DNA from 2 places in the Hippea alviniae EP5-r genome. Region 2 is predicted to be linked to the other one. Evidence: riboswitches for the same ligand, from Rfam matches in the RefSeq annotation. Region 2 holds a riboswitch; the other holds the start of a gene.

Evidence for each region. Region 2 has a riboswitch for molybdenum cofactor ahead of G415_RS0105235 (Rossmann-like domain-containing protein). Riboswitches for the same ligand answer to the same signal wherever they lie in the genome.
Region 1: another riboswitch for molybdenum cofactor. It lies ahead of G415_RS0101030 (substrate-binding domain-containing protein); the one in region 2 lies ahead of G415_RS0105235 (Rossmann-like domain-containing protein).

Annotation. Positions count from the first base shown of each region.
Region 1 covers NZ_ATUV01000001.1:192,504-200,615, reverse strand. Annotated here, with positions in the region: gene G415_RS0101060 (ABC transporter permease) at 142-1,827, shown strand; gene G415_RS0101055 (ABC transporter ATP-binding protein) at 1,831-3,105, shown strand; gene speD (adenosylmethionine decarboxylase) at 3,223-3,654, shown strand; gene G415_RS0101045 (pyruvoyl-dependent arginine decarboxylase) at 3,685-4,164, shown strand; gene speB (agmatinase) at 4,161-4,994, shown strand; gene G415_RS09345 (pyrimidine 5'-nucleotidase) at 4,981-5,598, opposite strand; gene G415_RS0101030 (substrate-binding domain-containing protein) at 5,646-6,392, opposite strand; molybdenum cofactor riboswitch at 6,458-6,577, opposite strand; gene G415_RS0101025 (EamA family transporter) at 6,620-7,480, opposite strand; gene G415_RS0101020 (DNA polymerase) at 7,554-8,112, shown strand, end outside.
Region 2 covers NZ_ATUV01000001.1:1,005,873-1,013,984, forward strand. Annotated here, with positions in the region: gene G415_RS0105215 (ATP-binding protein) at 1-366, opposite strand, end outside; gene G415_RS10955 (ribonuclease HII) at 469-1,611, opposite strand; gene G415_RS0105225 (damage-control phosphatase ARMT1 family protein) at 1,590-2,477, opposite strand; gene G415_RS0105230 (potassium channel protein) at 2,634-4,076, shown strand; gene G415_RS0105235 (Rossmann-like domain-containing protein) at 4,063-4,821, opposite strand; molybdenum cofactor riboswitch at 4,857-4,978, opposite strand; gene G415_RS09950 (cupin domain-containing protein) at 5,086-5,526, shown strand; gene G415_RS0105245 (hypothetical protein) at 5,660-6,280, shown strand; gene fusA (elongation factor G) at 6,302-8,112, shown strand, end outside.

The DNA of each region.
Region 1 (8,112 bases), 810 kb from region 2:
CCCAGCAATCAAGGAAAAACTGTGTTTTTAGTCGTTTTTTGTTAAATATCGAAATCAAAAAACCATAAAAAACTTGTAATAAAAAAGTATCAATGTTATCATTCAAAGGATATAGAATTTAACAATGATTATTTTTAAGAGATGCTTAAAAGTGAAAATTTAGATACAAGAAAATTAACATTCTACGATATGGCCGTAATAGGAAGTTTAATACTCGTAATTATCCTAATAGTCTCTATTGCCGAGAGATGGGCCGAGCCGTTTGTTCCACAAGCCAAAATATCTTTAGAGCCAATAAATCTCATAAAATATACGCTATTCTCTATGTCTCGTGGATTCGCAGCTTATTTTCTGTCTTTGGTCTTTACATTTGTCGTTGGCTACGCAGCAGCAAAAAACAGATACCTTGAAAAAATAATTATCCCAGCATTAGACATACTTCAATCTGTACCCGTTTTAGGTTTTTTGCCAGGTTTGATGTTAGCTTTAATCTCTTTATTTCCACACACAGAGATAGGACTTGAACTCGTATCTATAATAATGATTTTTACTGGTCAGGTGTGGAATATGACTTTTAGCTTTTATCAATCTTTAAAATCTGTTCCAAAAGAACTGATAGAAGCAGCAAAAGTTTACAATATGTCAAAATTAGGTATTTTCTTCAATGTGGAAGTTCCTTATGCCATGCCAGGACTTGTTTGGAATAGCATGATGTCAATGGCTGGAGGCTGGTTCTTTCTGACCGTTTGTGAAGCCTTCACACTGGGAAACAAAACCTACAGCATTCCAGGCATAGGCTCATACATGGCTCTGGCAATAAACAAGGGTTATGTGGCTGGTCAGATATATGGAATATTAGCAATGATTATTATGATTGTTTTTATAGATATGGTTTTCTGGAAACCAATCATCGCTTGGTCTTCCAAATTCTCACTAAAAGAAGAGACTGACGAAGAGAAAAAATCATTAATTTTAGATATACTTGTCAATTCCCACATAACACGCTTTTTTAGGGAAGTATTGCTTAAAAAACTATCAAACTCTATTTCCACAAAAAAGAGAAAAACATCGCCAGAACCCATAAATCATACAGGAAACATTAAGGGAGATTTTGTCTTTAATTTTATAATTTTACTTTTAACCGCATTTGCGGCTTATGAACTATACAAACTCATAAACGGCATAAGTTTGAAAGAGATAGGAAGGATTATATTGTGTGACGGTATAACAGCGACACGGGTGTATGTAAGTGTTTTATTATCTATACTATGGGCTCTACCTATTGGTATACTCATAGGCAAAAATAGAAAAATATCGTCAAAGGTTCAACCAATAGTTCAAATTCTTGCATCATTTCCTGCTCCCCTCATCTACCCATGGTTTGTCATCTTGTTTCCACAACTAAACTACTCATCAATCTTGCTCATGATGCTCGGAACTCAATGGTATATCTTGTTCAATGTTATAGCTGGCGCTTCCGTAGTTCCAAAGCAACTAGAAGAGGCATCGAATCTATTTGGCATAAAAGGTTTAAGAAAAATGATAAACTTGTATATACCTGTGGTGTTCCCGTACCTAATCACTGGCATAATAACCGCAGCGGGTGGGGCATGGAACGCAAGCATTGTGGCTGAATACATGAGCGTAAAAGGTAGGATACTGCAAGCTATAGGTATTGGAGCATTAATAAACAATTTCACCGATACGGGAAAACTACATCTACTCGCAATAAGCATAATTGTTATGTCCCTAAGTGTAGTGTTTATTAACAGGGTTGTATGGAGACCGCTTCAAAAATACGCAGCAAAACGATTCTCTTTGGAGTAGATTATGGAGATAATAAAACTTGAAAACATCAACATGATATTCCCTATATCAAAAAGTGAATCTTTAACCGTTCTCGAAAACATAAGTCTATCTATAGAAGAAGGAAAAATAGTGTCCATATTAGGTCCGTCTGGATGTGGAAAATCAACTCTATTAAGAATAATCACAGGACTTCTAAAACCAACAAAAGGGAAAGTTTTTTACAAAGGCAAAGTTCAAAGTGGTGTTAATGATAAAATGGCTATGGTATTTCAAAACTTTGCTCTATTTCCATGGAAAACCGTATGGGACAATATAGCCATAGGCATAAGAAACAGAGAGATAAGAAACAAAGACGAGATGATAAAAAGGGTTATTGATATAGTAGGTCTTGAAGGTTTTGAAGATGTATATCCAAAAAGCTTGTCAGGTGGTATGAAACAAAGAGTTGGTATAGCCAGAGCTCTTGTATCAAATCCAGAAATATTGTGCATGGATGAACCTTTTAGTGCTCTCGATGTTCTGACAGCTGAGAATCTAAGAGAAGAGTTGATGGACTTATGGCTCTCAAGAAAAACATCACTTAAAGGAATTGTAATAGTAACTCACAATATAACAGAAGCCGTATACATGTCCGATGAGATAATAATAATGGCCTCAAGACCCGGTAGGGTTCAATTGGTATACAAAAACAAACTATCATATCCAAGAGACCAAAATAGTGCCGACTTTCTGAAGATAGTTGACGCCATAAGAAATTACTTAACAAAAAACATAATACCCGATGAACCCTACACAAAGATACATGAGCAACTTCTACCTATACCGAATGCCACCGTAGGAGAAGTTATAGGACTGCTCGAAGTATTAGAAGATAACGATGGAAAAATAGAAATGTTCGAATTATCAGAAAGGATAAACAGAAGATTTACCGTAGCAATGATTATAGCAACTGCGGCTGAACTTATGGGATTCGTCCAAACACCCTTCAGATACATAGTTTTAACCAATACAGGAAGAAAATTCTTGGATGCTGACATAAACGAACGAAAAGAGATATTTAGAACCGAATTACTAAAACTTCCCATAGTAAAAATATTTGTAAAATTCATAAAAGAAAACAATGGAAGCATAAATTCCAAAGAAGCAAAAAAGTTCTTAAGAAAGAAACTACCTAAAGAAAAACCAAATTCTGTCTTAAAACCCCTTCTGAATTTTTGCATGTATGCAGAGATTTTGGATTACGACTCTCGAGATGATGAAATTTCTATAAACCCGGATATACCAATAAAAATATAAATCAAGCTAATTCAGAGAAGTTTTTGACTTTTAAACCAAAGAGTGATATATAAAACGACTGTTGCCATGCTCTTGTATGGCAAAAAAACTTTTAAAAGAAAAAAGGAGGGCACATGAGTGAAGGCACTTGGAAGACATGTTTTGGCTGAGTACTTTGAGTGTGACAGAAAGCTTCTCAATGACCCAAAGGCATTAGAGAAGCACTTAATTGAAGCAGCTAAGGCTGCAAACGCAACAGTGATTTCTTCTTCCTTTAGAACTTTCGACCCTTTCGGTGTAAGCGGCGTCGTAATCGTCGCAGAGTCCCACCTTGCAATCCACACTTGGCCTGAATACGGATTTGCAGCAGTTGACTTTTTTACATGTGGTGATTCATCAAATCCATGGAAAGCACATGAATACTTAAAAAAGGTTCTCAAACCCTCACGGACAGAAGAGAAAGAAGTTCTTCGAGGCGTCTTAGAGATAGAGAATTTAGAATTCAAACCTTTTCTTATACACCAACAACAAAAGCAAAAACAAGAAAACAATAGCGCTGCTTTTATCTAAGTAAGTTATTTATTTAGGAGGAAACCTTACATGTTCAATAGGGCTCCGAATATTTACACCATAAAAGCAGCTGCAGCTGAAGGCTTCAGCGAGCTTAATGCCTTCGATGTAGCACTTTTAGAAAGCGGCGTTGGAAATACAAATTTAGTAAAAATGAGTTCTATTTTGCCCCCGAAGTGCAAAAAAGTTGATAACATTGAGCTGCCTTTGGGAGATTTAGTGCCCGTTGCCTATGCTGCTTTAACATCATCGAAGAAAGGACAAAGGATTGCAGCAGCAGTTGCAATAGGCATACCAAAAGACCCCACCAAGAATGGTTTGATAATGGAATTTGAAGATTACGACATAACAAAAGAGCAGGCAGAAGAACAAGTAAGAAAGATGGCAGAGTGGGGCATGAAATACAGGGGGTATGAGATAGAAAGAATTGAAAGTATCGCCGTTGACCACATAGTTGAAGAACACGGAGCCGTTTTTGCCTGTGTTGTTCTCTGGTGGGAAAATAAATGAATTATTACTGCAGTAATCCCAATTTAAAGAAATCACGTATTGTTCTGGTGGGTGTGCCTTATGACGGTACATCCACCTTTAGACCTGGTTCTCGCTTTGCTCCAGCATCCATAAGGGAAGCATCATACGGCATAGAATCATACAGTCCTTATCAAGACAAGGATTTGAGAGATATAAGGTTTTATGACATTGGCGATATTCCGCTCTCATATTCTGATGTTAATCTAAACCTTGAAATAATAGAGAGCTTTATCCACAAGATAATTACAAAGGGCAGAAGGGTTTTAGCTTTAGGTGGTGAACACTTGATAAGCTATCCAATAATAAAAGCTCACAAAAGGAAGTTCAAGGATTTGGTCGTTATTCAGCTTGATGCACATAGCGACCTTATAGACTCATACAGGGCAGAAAAATTCTCTCATGCGACGGTTATGAGAAGAACAGCCGAAGTTGTAGGCTTTGAAAATCTATATCAGCTCGGTATAAGAAGTATGGTAAGGGAAGATAAACTCCTGCCTTTAAGAGATAAAAATATGTGCATGCTTGATTTGTCAAAAGCTAAAGAGTTTTTGGACGAGATAAAAGATAAACCCATCTATTTAACGGTGGACCTTGATGTGCTTGACCCTTCTGTTTTTCCAGGAACTGGAACGCCAGAGCCAGGTGGTATCACATACAAAGAGCTTTTAAACTTCCTTCTCAAACTTAAAGACAAAAGACTAATCGGTGCAGATGTGGTTGAGTTATCACCACATTACGACCCAAGCGGTGTATCATCTATCGTTGCTGCAAGCATAGTAAGAGAGCTTCTGCTTCTTATAAAGAGTTAACAATCTCTATCGGCACATTTTCAAGCTTATCTATATTCAGATGCCCGATTCCACCATCTTTTGAGATATGAATAGTAAACATGCCAAGCTGATTTGCTGTTTTTATATTTTTTTCGACATCGTCTGCCATTAGATACTTCTTAGCTTTTGTTAGCTCAACTATCTTTTGATACGGATATTTGTGCGGCTTTCCTATAAAATCAGAGCTAATTATGTCAAATATATCAACAAACAGGTCTATTATTCCGACAAGCTCCAAAACCTTCTGGGCATGTTTTAGTGGTGCATTTGTAAATGCAATCTTAACGGCATCTATCTCTTTTAACTTCTCTCTCAACTTTGGATTGGGTTTTACAAGCCCGTTCAGATTAACATCATGCGTGAATTCGAGAAAGTGGTGTGGGTCTATGTGATAATGTTTCATAAGTCCCGCCATCGTAGTGCCGTATGTGTGCCAGTATTCTATTCTTTTTCTGGGCACTTCTTGTGGGTCCATTCCTAAGAACTTAATCATATATTCGTTTATTCTCTTATCAACAAGGTCAAAAACACCCGCTTCCTGTGGATAAACGGTATTATCTACATCAATCAAAAATACTCTCATGTCTAAATAATACTCCAGATGGTTTAATATATCAAACAAAAAGCCCCTCAGCGGGGCTTTATAAGTTCAAATCCATACTCTCTATAAACATTAAGATGCTTAAGTATAAAATTATACAACTCTTTGGCTTTTTCTGAGTTTGAATACCTTATTAAAGCAACATAACCATACCTATGAACATTGCACTTTTCCGGTATATCTATCCACTTGAGATTCGTGTCTCTTACAAGAGCCTTATCAAGAACAATACCAGCATCAACAACGCCGCTTTTCACATACCCTACTATTTGAAAGACATTCAAGCATCTAACAACTATATTTTTCTCAATTTTTTCCCTCAACTCTTTTGGAAGCTTATTCATTATTTCTCTGAATGTCTCGCCAAGACACATAGCCCTTGTATCACCGCCTGCTATTCTAACACCTGCTTTGGCAAGGTCATTAATCGTCCTTATTTTACTTTCTGCACTTTTAGATATAAGAAAAATAGGTGTGAGTTTAAGGATTTTATCATATTTTAAAACGATTTTATGTTTTATAGCTTTTTTTAGAAACAGTGCATCAACAAGAGTATATATAGCTCCCTTTTTAGTTTGAAGCATCTCGTTTAATACTTGACCAGAACCGCCAGTTATAATAGCAACCTTGCAGTGATGAGTTTTTTCAAACATTTTTGCAATCCTTTCAGCAGGCTTTTTGATGCCGGCACCAGTAAACCAGTAAAGCGTGCAGGAAAAACCCTCAAAACTAAAAACAAATAGAAACACAAAAACCCCAAAGAATAACTTGCGCACGATAGCACCTCCTTAATTTTAATTAATCCATAAATATTATATGGTTAAGATTGCCTAAAAGATAAGAGCGGTCATAACTATCTCCTTTCCAATCACGGGAGGCATAAGCGTTTCCACTTATACCCTATCGGCCTTCAGCCATAGCTTTTTGCCTTAGGCTAAAAGGCTCGGAGACTTAATTTTAAAATTTATTACAATTTTTCCTGAGAATTGTAAAGTTTTTAAAATCACTTTCCCTCTTCCATAGACACAACAACACCTGAAATAGCTATCAAAATCCCACCTATAAGTTGAATCAAGGACGGTTTTTGATGAAGAATTAGAAAACCTAAAACTATAGCAAAGAAAGGATCAAGATAAGAAAATACGGCACTCGTCGAGACTTTGATATAATTAAGCGAATCATACCACAAAAATAGAGCCAAAGCTGTATGAACAACGCCAGTTATAACGAGCAAAAACAGAACCGTCAAATTCAATCCAAACTTAAAGAAGAATACAAAAGGCATAGTAAAGAAAAGCGAGATAAAAATTTGATAAACCGTAATTTTTAACGAAGAATGTTTAGCTGTCGTAATTTTAGAAATAAATCCCAAAAGTCCATATAAAAAACCAGAGACAAGAGCAATCAACGAACCAAAAAACGAAGCCGACGAGTAGCTAAAAGATGGTAAAAAGGTTAGAAAAGCACCGAAAAATGCAAACAATGTAGCCAGAATAAGGGTTTTTGTCAAAGGCTCTTTAAGAAAAACAACAGCCAGAATAATACTGAAAACAGGACCAAAATAGTAAAGCACAACAGCTGTTGTTATATCTGTAAGATTTATAGCCCAGAAGAAAAAAATCCAGTTAAGAGAAAGAACTATCCCCGATATTACTAAGGGAAAAGCGGGTTTAATTCTAATTAATTCTTTTTTGCCAAGCTTTCTTAAAGAATAGAAAAAAATAAAAGGAAAAGCAAATAAAACTCTGAAAAACACAAACACAGGCGAAGGAAGATTGGTCCATATGGAAAAAAGCGGGATTGAACCCCATATAAAAGTAGCAAAAAACATTTCAACTAAACCTTTTGTCTTATTCCCCCTCATTTTAATCCCCAATCAAATTTCATACAGTAACTCTTCGTTGACTAAACTTACCCTTTAGTGTAAATTTTTTAAGATGAAAGATAAAGTTTATCTTATCGATGGCAGCTCGTTTTTATACAGGTTCTTTTTTGCAATCAAGGGTTTGTCTTATAAAGGTCAACCCACTTCGGCTATCTTTGGCTTTGCCAAGCTACTTTTAGAGTTTGAGAACGCAAAACCTAAATACATAGCCATATTCTTTGACACAAAAGCAAAAACATTCAGAGAAGATATATTAGAAACCTACAAAAAGAACAGGCCGAAAATGCCAGATGAGTTGTCTGTCCAGATAGAACCCACAAAAGAGTTAATAAAAGCCTTTGGCATTCCCATTATTGAACTCGATGGATTTGAAGCAGACGACTTGATAGCAACATTTGCCGATAAACTCAAGCATGACTTTGAAGTAATTGTCGTTGCAACTGATAAAGACCTATTTCAGTTGGTTGATAATGACATAAAACTTTACGACCCTGTTAAAAAGGTTCTTTATGATAGAGAAAAGGTTTTTGAAAAATTGGGCGTATATCCAGAACAGGTTGCAGACTTTTTGGCTTTAGTCGGTGATAGCATAGATAATATACCAGGCGTTA
Region 2 (8,112 bases):
CCAAATAAAATTCGCAGGAAAATCGTCATAAAGAGCCTTTATATGCTCACTCCACCTATTTGCATAGTGAATTTCATCTATCACAACTCCATCATAACCCTTTTTAAAAATGGCACTTACAAGGTCGTAAAGTGGAATATGCGATATAGTAGGGTTATCAGCGCTCATATAAAGAAAATTTAACTCAGAATCCGCAATTTTACTAATAAGAAAAGTTGTTTTACCTACGCCACGCAAACCATATACGAGAGCACCTCTTATATTGTTTATCTTTATTGTATCAAAATAAGGCCTTTTTCTTTCTGGTAAATATGTCTTTAAGCGTTCTAATGTGAGTTCAAATCGCTCAATAATTTCACTTATCATAGTTCTAATTTAAAACATTTTCTTAATAAAATCAACAATTTAGTTCTATATTAGAACTATTTTTTACTCCAACAGTTCTACTTTAGAACTGTTAAATAAAACTTAAGTACAGCCCTTTTTAGATTTTCTCTTCCTTCTCGCTTCAAGGTTTGAATAGACACATCCGCAGTAATCCTGCCTGTAAAAACCAAACTGTCTTGATAATTCAGAAGAGCGCTTAAAACCATCTCTCTTTTTAAAATCCGTATCTTCAAATTTTATATTGTATTTTTTTGACAAACTCTCGCCTATTTTCTTTATTACATCGTATTTTTTTAAAGGGCTAACAGAAAGTGTCGTTGTAAAATAGTCAAATCCAAGCTCTTTTGCCAGCTTAACCGTCTTTTTCATTCTATCGGCATAGCAGAGCACACATCTTTTGCCGCCTTCTGGCTCATTTTTGTAAACCTTAAGCATATCAACCCACTTCTTTGGCTCATATTCGCCTATATGCAGCTTCAATTTATGATAATCACACAATCTTTTTATCTCATTTAGTCTGATTTCATACTCTCTTTTAGGGTGTATGTTGGGATTATAAAAGAATATCTCAAGCTCGTAATTCTCTTTTAACCTTTCTATTACGCTTGTTGCACACGGAGCACAGCAGGCATGAAGAAGCAGCTTTGGTTTTTTGTTTCTTTCTTCAACAATCTTCTTAATCGGCTTAAAAGAGAATCTATGAATCTCGCAAGGCCCATACTCCTTCAGTGCTTCTATGTGAGCCTTTGTGCCGTATCCTTTATGCTTTTCAAATCCGTAAACAGGATAGATGTCGGCAACAAGTTTCATGTATCTGTCTCGCCACACCTTGGCAATAATTGATGCTGCAGCAATCATTTTAACCTTCTCATCGCCGTCAATTATGCTTTTATAAGGAATAGGCAAATCAAACTTATCCCTTCCGTCTATAAGCAGAAAAGAAGGCTTTTGGCTCATCACATTTATCGCCCTTTTTATGGCAAGCTCAACGGCCTTTACTATGCCATATTTATCTATCTCTTTGTTTGATGCAACGCCTATGCCATATATGGAGTTTTTCTTGATAATTTCGTATAACTCTTCTCTTTTTGCTTCCGTGAGTTTTTTGGAGTCGTTTATCTCGTCAAGCTGTGGGATATCCTTGTTTAGAATAACACATGCAGCAACGACAGGCCCAGCCCAGGGACCCCTTCCCGCTTCATCTACACCCGCAGTTTTTCCCATCGTGAGTCGTTTCTGATAAATATCTTAGAAAACTTCTTCAATCCGAGATAACTCGCCACAACACCACACTTCACAAGAAATAGAAAATATACGCGGCTATCTTCAAACTCGCTTAATGTTTCAAAGTTGCCCTGCCCTTTTGAGATGATTATATCGGCTTCATCATAAACTTTTCTGCACTCTGGTTTTGCCATATCAGGCCAGAATCCGGGTATAATCTCTCCCGAATCGACAACTTTAGCCACCTTATCCATTCCAACATAGATTGCATCTTCTTTCGTAACATCATTGATTATTGGGCCGCCCCTGACTATCACATAAAGCTTTTTATCCGGATACAGTTTATTTATCGTTTCAAGCAGAATCCTATCAAATACGATTTCGCCTGCATTATCGGCAAGCAGAACAATATTTTTGGCATTTTTTAAGTTCTTCTCAAAAAGCGAAAAATCCGTAAGGTCAAGCGGATTATGGACAACATCATCTATTGTTTTCTCAAGGTTAATCGTTCCGACTTCGCTCCCAAAATCTATGATATTGCCAGCTAAAGCAAGTCTGATAGCAAAAAGCAAAGGGTTTTCTGAAGTTTCTATCTCCTTTTTTGCAAAATTCTCGTATTTTAAGGCTATATCGTTATACTTTCTCTTTATCTCCTTATAAGGGTCGTCTATTCCCAAAGTTTCTCTTATCGTTCCATAAACCTTTTCGCTAATAATAGGCGGTGGCAGATTGACATCTATATCCTGCAAAACCTTAACAACTTCCATAGCAGGCTTTAGAAGATGCTCTCTATCTGCATAAAACAATCTTGCCGTTCTTGTAGCCTGCGATATAAAGCAGTGATAACACTCAGCATGAACCTTCATACTGACAAATTATAGATAAGAGCCCTATCCAATGCAACAAAAATAAAAGCTCATTTGGGTGCTATGATGGAATAAATAATCCGTTTTTTTGTTTACTATTCTATCAAACCAAATAATTGGACTAAACTTTTCAAAATTTAGTATAATGTTTTTCCCATGAAGCTGGATGTAAAAATAAGCATAAGAAAAACATTTTTTGCTGAAACCATATCATCGTCATTTTACCGCTTTTTTATGATGTTTGTTGTTGCTTTATCACTCATTGCTATCGTTGGATATGACAAGGCAATACCCATATACTTAGGTTCTCCAACCCTTTACAGATACATAGAGATATTCACAATCTTGGTATTTGCATTTGATTTATTCATAAGGACATTGATGGTTGTTGAAGAGAGAAAGCAGAAAAACGCAATAAGCATACTAAAATATCTCACTCTTCCATCAACAATAGCAGACATAATCGCTCTCATACCTTACACCAGCCTGCCTTACCCCTACAGAATTCTCATAATAATCTCAAGGGTTATAAAAGGCGCCCGTTTTAGCCGAAGTTTTCAGGGCGTTATGGAAGGCATCAGCGAAAGGGCATTTGAAATATCAACAGTCTTTATAATCTTCACATTTTTAATCATAGCATCGTCAATTATCATATTTGTCGCAGAAGGCGGTCATAATCCGAAAATTCATAATCTATTCGACGCAATTTGGTGGAGCATAGTTACATTTACAACCGTCGGATATGGAGACATTGTTCCAACAACTCCAACAGGAAGAATAGTTGCATCGTTTTTAATGATTATGGGTATCTCAGGCATAGCTTTACTTACAGGTATTGTCTCCAGCGCATTTACGGATAAAATTATAAACATGAAACTCAATGTGGAGGAAATCATGGAAAAAAAGATAAAAAAGTTGGAAAATCACTTCATAATCTGCGGATATGGAAGGGTCGGCAAAGTTGTAGCAAAGGAAATGGAAAGATTTAAAAAACCTTTTGTAATAATAGAAGAAGACTCAGAAAAAGCCCATGAAGCAATAAATGAAGGATATCTAACAATAATAGGCAGCGCAACAGAAGAAGAGATATTAAAAAAAGCACGGGTTGACAAGGCTCAGGGTATAGCTTTAGTAATGGATTCAGACGCAGACAACTTATATACACTAATCACGGCAAAAGATGAGAACAGAAACATCTTAGCTGTTGCACGAGCAAACTCAGAAGATTCAGTTAAAAAATTCATAAAATTGGGCGCAAAAACCATATCACCATATCAATCAAGCGGATACGACATATCCCGAATGCTTATTTCACCCAGAACAGCCGAATTCGTTTCTATAGTAATGCAATCAGATAGAACCATTGAGATGGGTGAGTTCTATATAGGCAAAAATTCGCCCTATGCAGGCAAAAAAATTAAAGATACAGATATAAGAAGCAATTACAATATCATAATAATTGCCATGATAACAAAAAACAAAGAGACTATTTTTAACCCGAAAGCAAATTGCGTAATAGAAGAAGGCTCAACCCTAATCTGCGTTGGCACAAAAGAAGATATGGAAAAATTCGAAAGTAAACTCACTAATGAGACTTAAAGCAGAGCCTGTTTAAATTAAGCAAACTTGCAACGCCTGCTATTGTCGTTCCATAAAATATAACGATTCTGTTTTTGTTGTCCATTTTAGATACTCCTATTAACTCATCAATCGTGCCGTTTACTACACTTGAGCCTGTGATTAAAGCAACGAAGCTCTCTGCAACAACCTTTTTTGAAAATTCCCTGCCGTCTAAAATTTTCACACCATTAAAATCCTTTCCAATATTATCTTCGTCTAAATCGGCTATTTTTACATTATTAGCTGAGAAAACAGTTATCATGGAAGCCGCAAGGGCAGGCTGAAGTCCAACCATACCTATAGTTGTATTTTTACCCCATCTCCTGTAAAATCTCTCTGCCATTTCAGCTGCACATTGAGACGGCTCTTCATCCTTGCAGTGAATAGTTCCCCATGTCATATTCAAATGCCTTAAAACAGCGTTAATAGTGGCAACAACAACGGCTCTATTTCTGTTCGTTGAAAGTGAAAGCTTTAATACATCTTCAATATAACCTTCAAAATCGCTCGGCTCGTCGGTAAATGCCTGTCCTTTAGCAGATAAGAAATCAGCTTCTATAAGCACTTCTTTACCTTTAAGAAGAGGAAAATCGTCCCTTTCTGGTTTACCTATGGCTTCTTCTGGCTTTAAAGGTCTCATTTTAATCTGTATTTTCTTATTCAACAATCCATGATTCTCGACAATTTCCTTAAATTTAAAAAGAGCTTCTTCCAAAATACTCATTTTTTGATTCTCCCTTCTATAGTTAACAAGATTTCTAAATTCAAGGGCACTCTCCTTTCCAAAAAATCGGGAGGCATAAGCGTTTCCACTTATACCCTATCGGCCTTTAGCCATAGCTTCTTGCCTTAGGCTAAAAGGCTCGGAGATACCTATACTATACTGTTATACTTCCAATAATTCAAGGCTAATTTTAATTTATCAACCTGCTTGACTTAAAAAATATTTTATCCTAAAAACAAAAAAAGAAAAAGAAGGAGGTGCAAAATGAAAAAATTTTTAGTCTTAATTGCAGCAATATTTCTAAGCGTCCCTGCTTTTGGAAAATCGAAACAACCTGAATTCCTCGTAAAAAATGCCCTTAAATGCCCGCAGAAGGTTTATGGTGGTGGATTCTTGGTAAGAGAAGTGATACATCCAAAAAACGATGGAGTAAACCCTGGTTTTTCAACCTCTTACATAACCTTAAAACCACACTCAAAAACAGAACCGCATAAACTCACAAAAAGCGCTCAAGTGTATTACATTCTAAAAGGCGAAGCCATATTGCATATTGGCAACAAAACAGTTAAAGCAAAGCCAAACATGGCAATCTACATAGCACCAAATGTAATCCAATGGGCAGAGAATAAAAGCAACAGAGACTTTGTATTTCTATGCATAGTTTCTCCACCCTGGTATAAAAGTGAAGAGAAGGTGTTGAAGTAGGGATTCCTGAAGAGAGTTAAAACTTCTTGATATAAAATCACATTTAATTTATATTTATAAGTGAAATGGTTTTTCAAAAATCTATTAAGGTTATCATGTCAAACCACCAAAACAAAGAAAGGAGTATATGCCAATGGAGACACTAACTATCTGCGTGCCATTTTTTGCTCTTCCGGGATTAAAGGAAGAGTGCAACGAAGTTGTTGGCAATCAAAATCTTATTTTGAGAGACATTCTTGGATTAAACCCACTAAGAAAAGGTGAATACGAAAACGGCCCTTACCTTGAAGGATTCAACGCCGACGGAAAATTGGACTATGTATTTTACTTCGAAGAAGTTGAGAAAATCTTAGAGAAACAGCTCTACGACCAGATATACATTCTCTTTAGAGCAATTTATAAACCCTATCAAAAAGATGTTCAACATATCGTTGTTGGTTATTATAAGGTCGAAAACACTCAGGGCGTTGAGATAGCACCCGGTGTCTATTCAATAACAGGCACAGAAGCATACTTCGTTGATTACAATGATACACTTGACATTACTGACATCATTGTCGGATACAACCTGCAAGACTCAATAATGAAAAGCAATAGCCAGAATCACCCAGAATATAAAGATTGGGTCAACTCATGGCTTGAACATATAAAATCAAAAGAGAACAAACTTGAAGAGTATAAAGAGAGAAGCCTAAAACTCAGAGCATTAAAAACAGAAGAAAATTACAAAGATAAGATAAAGGATTGTCTATAAAAACAAGGAGGTAAAACTCAAATGGCTGTTGATATCTCCAAAAAGAGAACCGTCGCAATATGTGGCTCAGGTGGTTGTGGCAAGACAACCCTATGCGAAGATATCCTATTTCAGACGAAAAAGATAACAAGAAAAGGCTCAACAGACAAAGGCAATACAGTAATGGATTTTGATTCAGAAGAGATCGAAAGAAAAATCTCACTTCAGCTTGCAGTCGGATATACAGACCACAAAAAACACAGAATATATCTAATAGACACACCAGGGTATCATAATTTCATAGCGGATGCACTGTGCGGCATAAAGGCAGCAGACAGCACTGTAATGTTAATAGACATAAAAGATGGTCCTGATGCTCAGAACGAAAGACTGCTTGATGAAATAAAGAGAGAGAAAAAACCAACACTATTCTTCTTAAACGGCATAGACAAAGAAGACATACACCTTGACAAAACACTTCAATCAATCAAAGAAAACCTTTCAGAAAAAGCATTTCTTCTTCATCTGCCAATCTTTAAAGATAACAGCATCACAGGATATATCGATATTCTATCTAAGAAGGCATTTGACTTCGAAGGCAAAGAGATTGACATACCGTCAGACTTAGAAGACCAGCTTGAAGAGAAGTATATGGAATTGGTTGAAGAGATTTCAACCTATGATGATGAGTTGATGGAGAAGTATTTAGAAGGTGAAGAGTTAGACAAAAAAACCATCAACGAAACACTCAAAAAAGCTGTAAAAGAAGGCTCTTTATATCCGATGCTTATCGGTTCTGCTCTAAAAGGTTACGGAACAATGCAGCTGCTTGATGAGATAGTGGAACTCTTGCCAGCACCAGAAGAAGCATTCGATGAAGATGCAGCTTTGGTCTTTAAAACATACAACGACCCACAGATGGGCAAAATCAGTCTGATTAAAGTCTGCTCAGGCACATTTAAGGCAGATACAACATATTACAACACGACAAAAGACCAAGAAGAGAGACTTGGCACGATAAACCTTATGCAGGGTAAAACTCTCTCCAAAATAGAAGAAGCAACAACAGGCGACATATTCGCTGTTGCAAAACTAAAAATAACCCAGACAGGCGATACACTTGCAAACAAGGGTTCAAAAGTAAAATGCGACTTTGTTGAGATGCCGTTAAGATACATATCTGCAGCAATTTACGGCTCAAGCAAGGGAGACGAAGAAAAAATTGGTGCAGCAATAAGCAAGATTATAGAGTCAGACCCAACATTATCATTTACAAGAAACAACGAGACGGGTGAGTTTATACTAACAGGAATGGGTAAATTGCACCTTGAGACGGTTGTATCAAGGCTAAAGAAAAAATACGGCGTTGAAGTTGAATTGAAGAAACCAAAAGTTGCATACAAAGAGACAATAAAAGGCAAAACAACATCTCACGGAAGATACAAAAAGCAGACAGGTGGTCATGGTCAGTTTGGCGACTGCACAATCGAAATAGAACCACTCCCAAGAGGCAAAGGTTTCGAGTTTGAAGATTTAATCGTTGGTGGTGCAATACCAAAACAGTTTATACCATCAGTAGAAAAAGGCATCAAAAATGCAATGGAACAGGGAATATTGGCTGGCTATCCGATGATAGACATCAAAATCAGACTAATAGACGGTAAATATCACCCTGTTGACTCGAGCGATTTGGCATTCCAAATGGCAGGTTCAATAGCATTCAAGGAAGGTGTAGTAAAATGCAAACCCGTCTTGCTTGAACCAATTGTTGAGATGGAAGTGTATGTGCCTGACGAGACGATGGGCGATGTTATAGGTGATTTAAACTCAAGGCGCGGCAGAGTTTTGGGTAT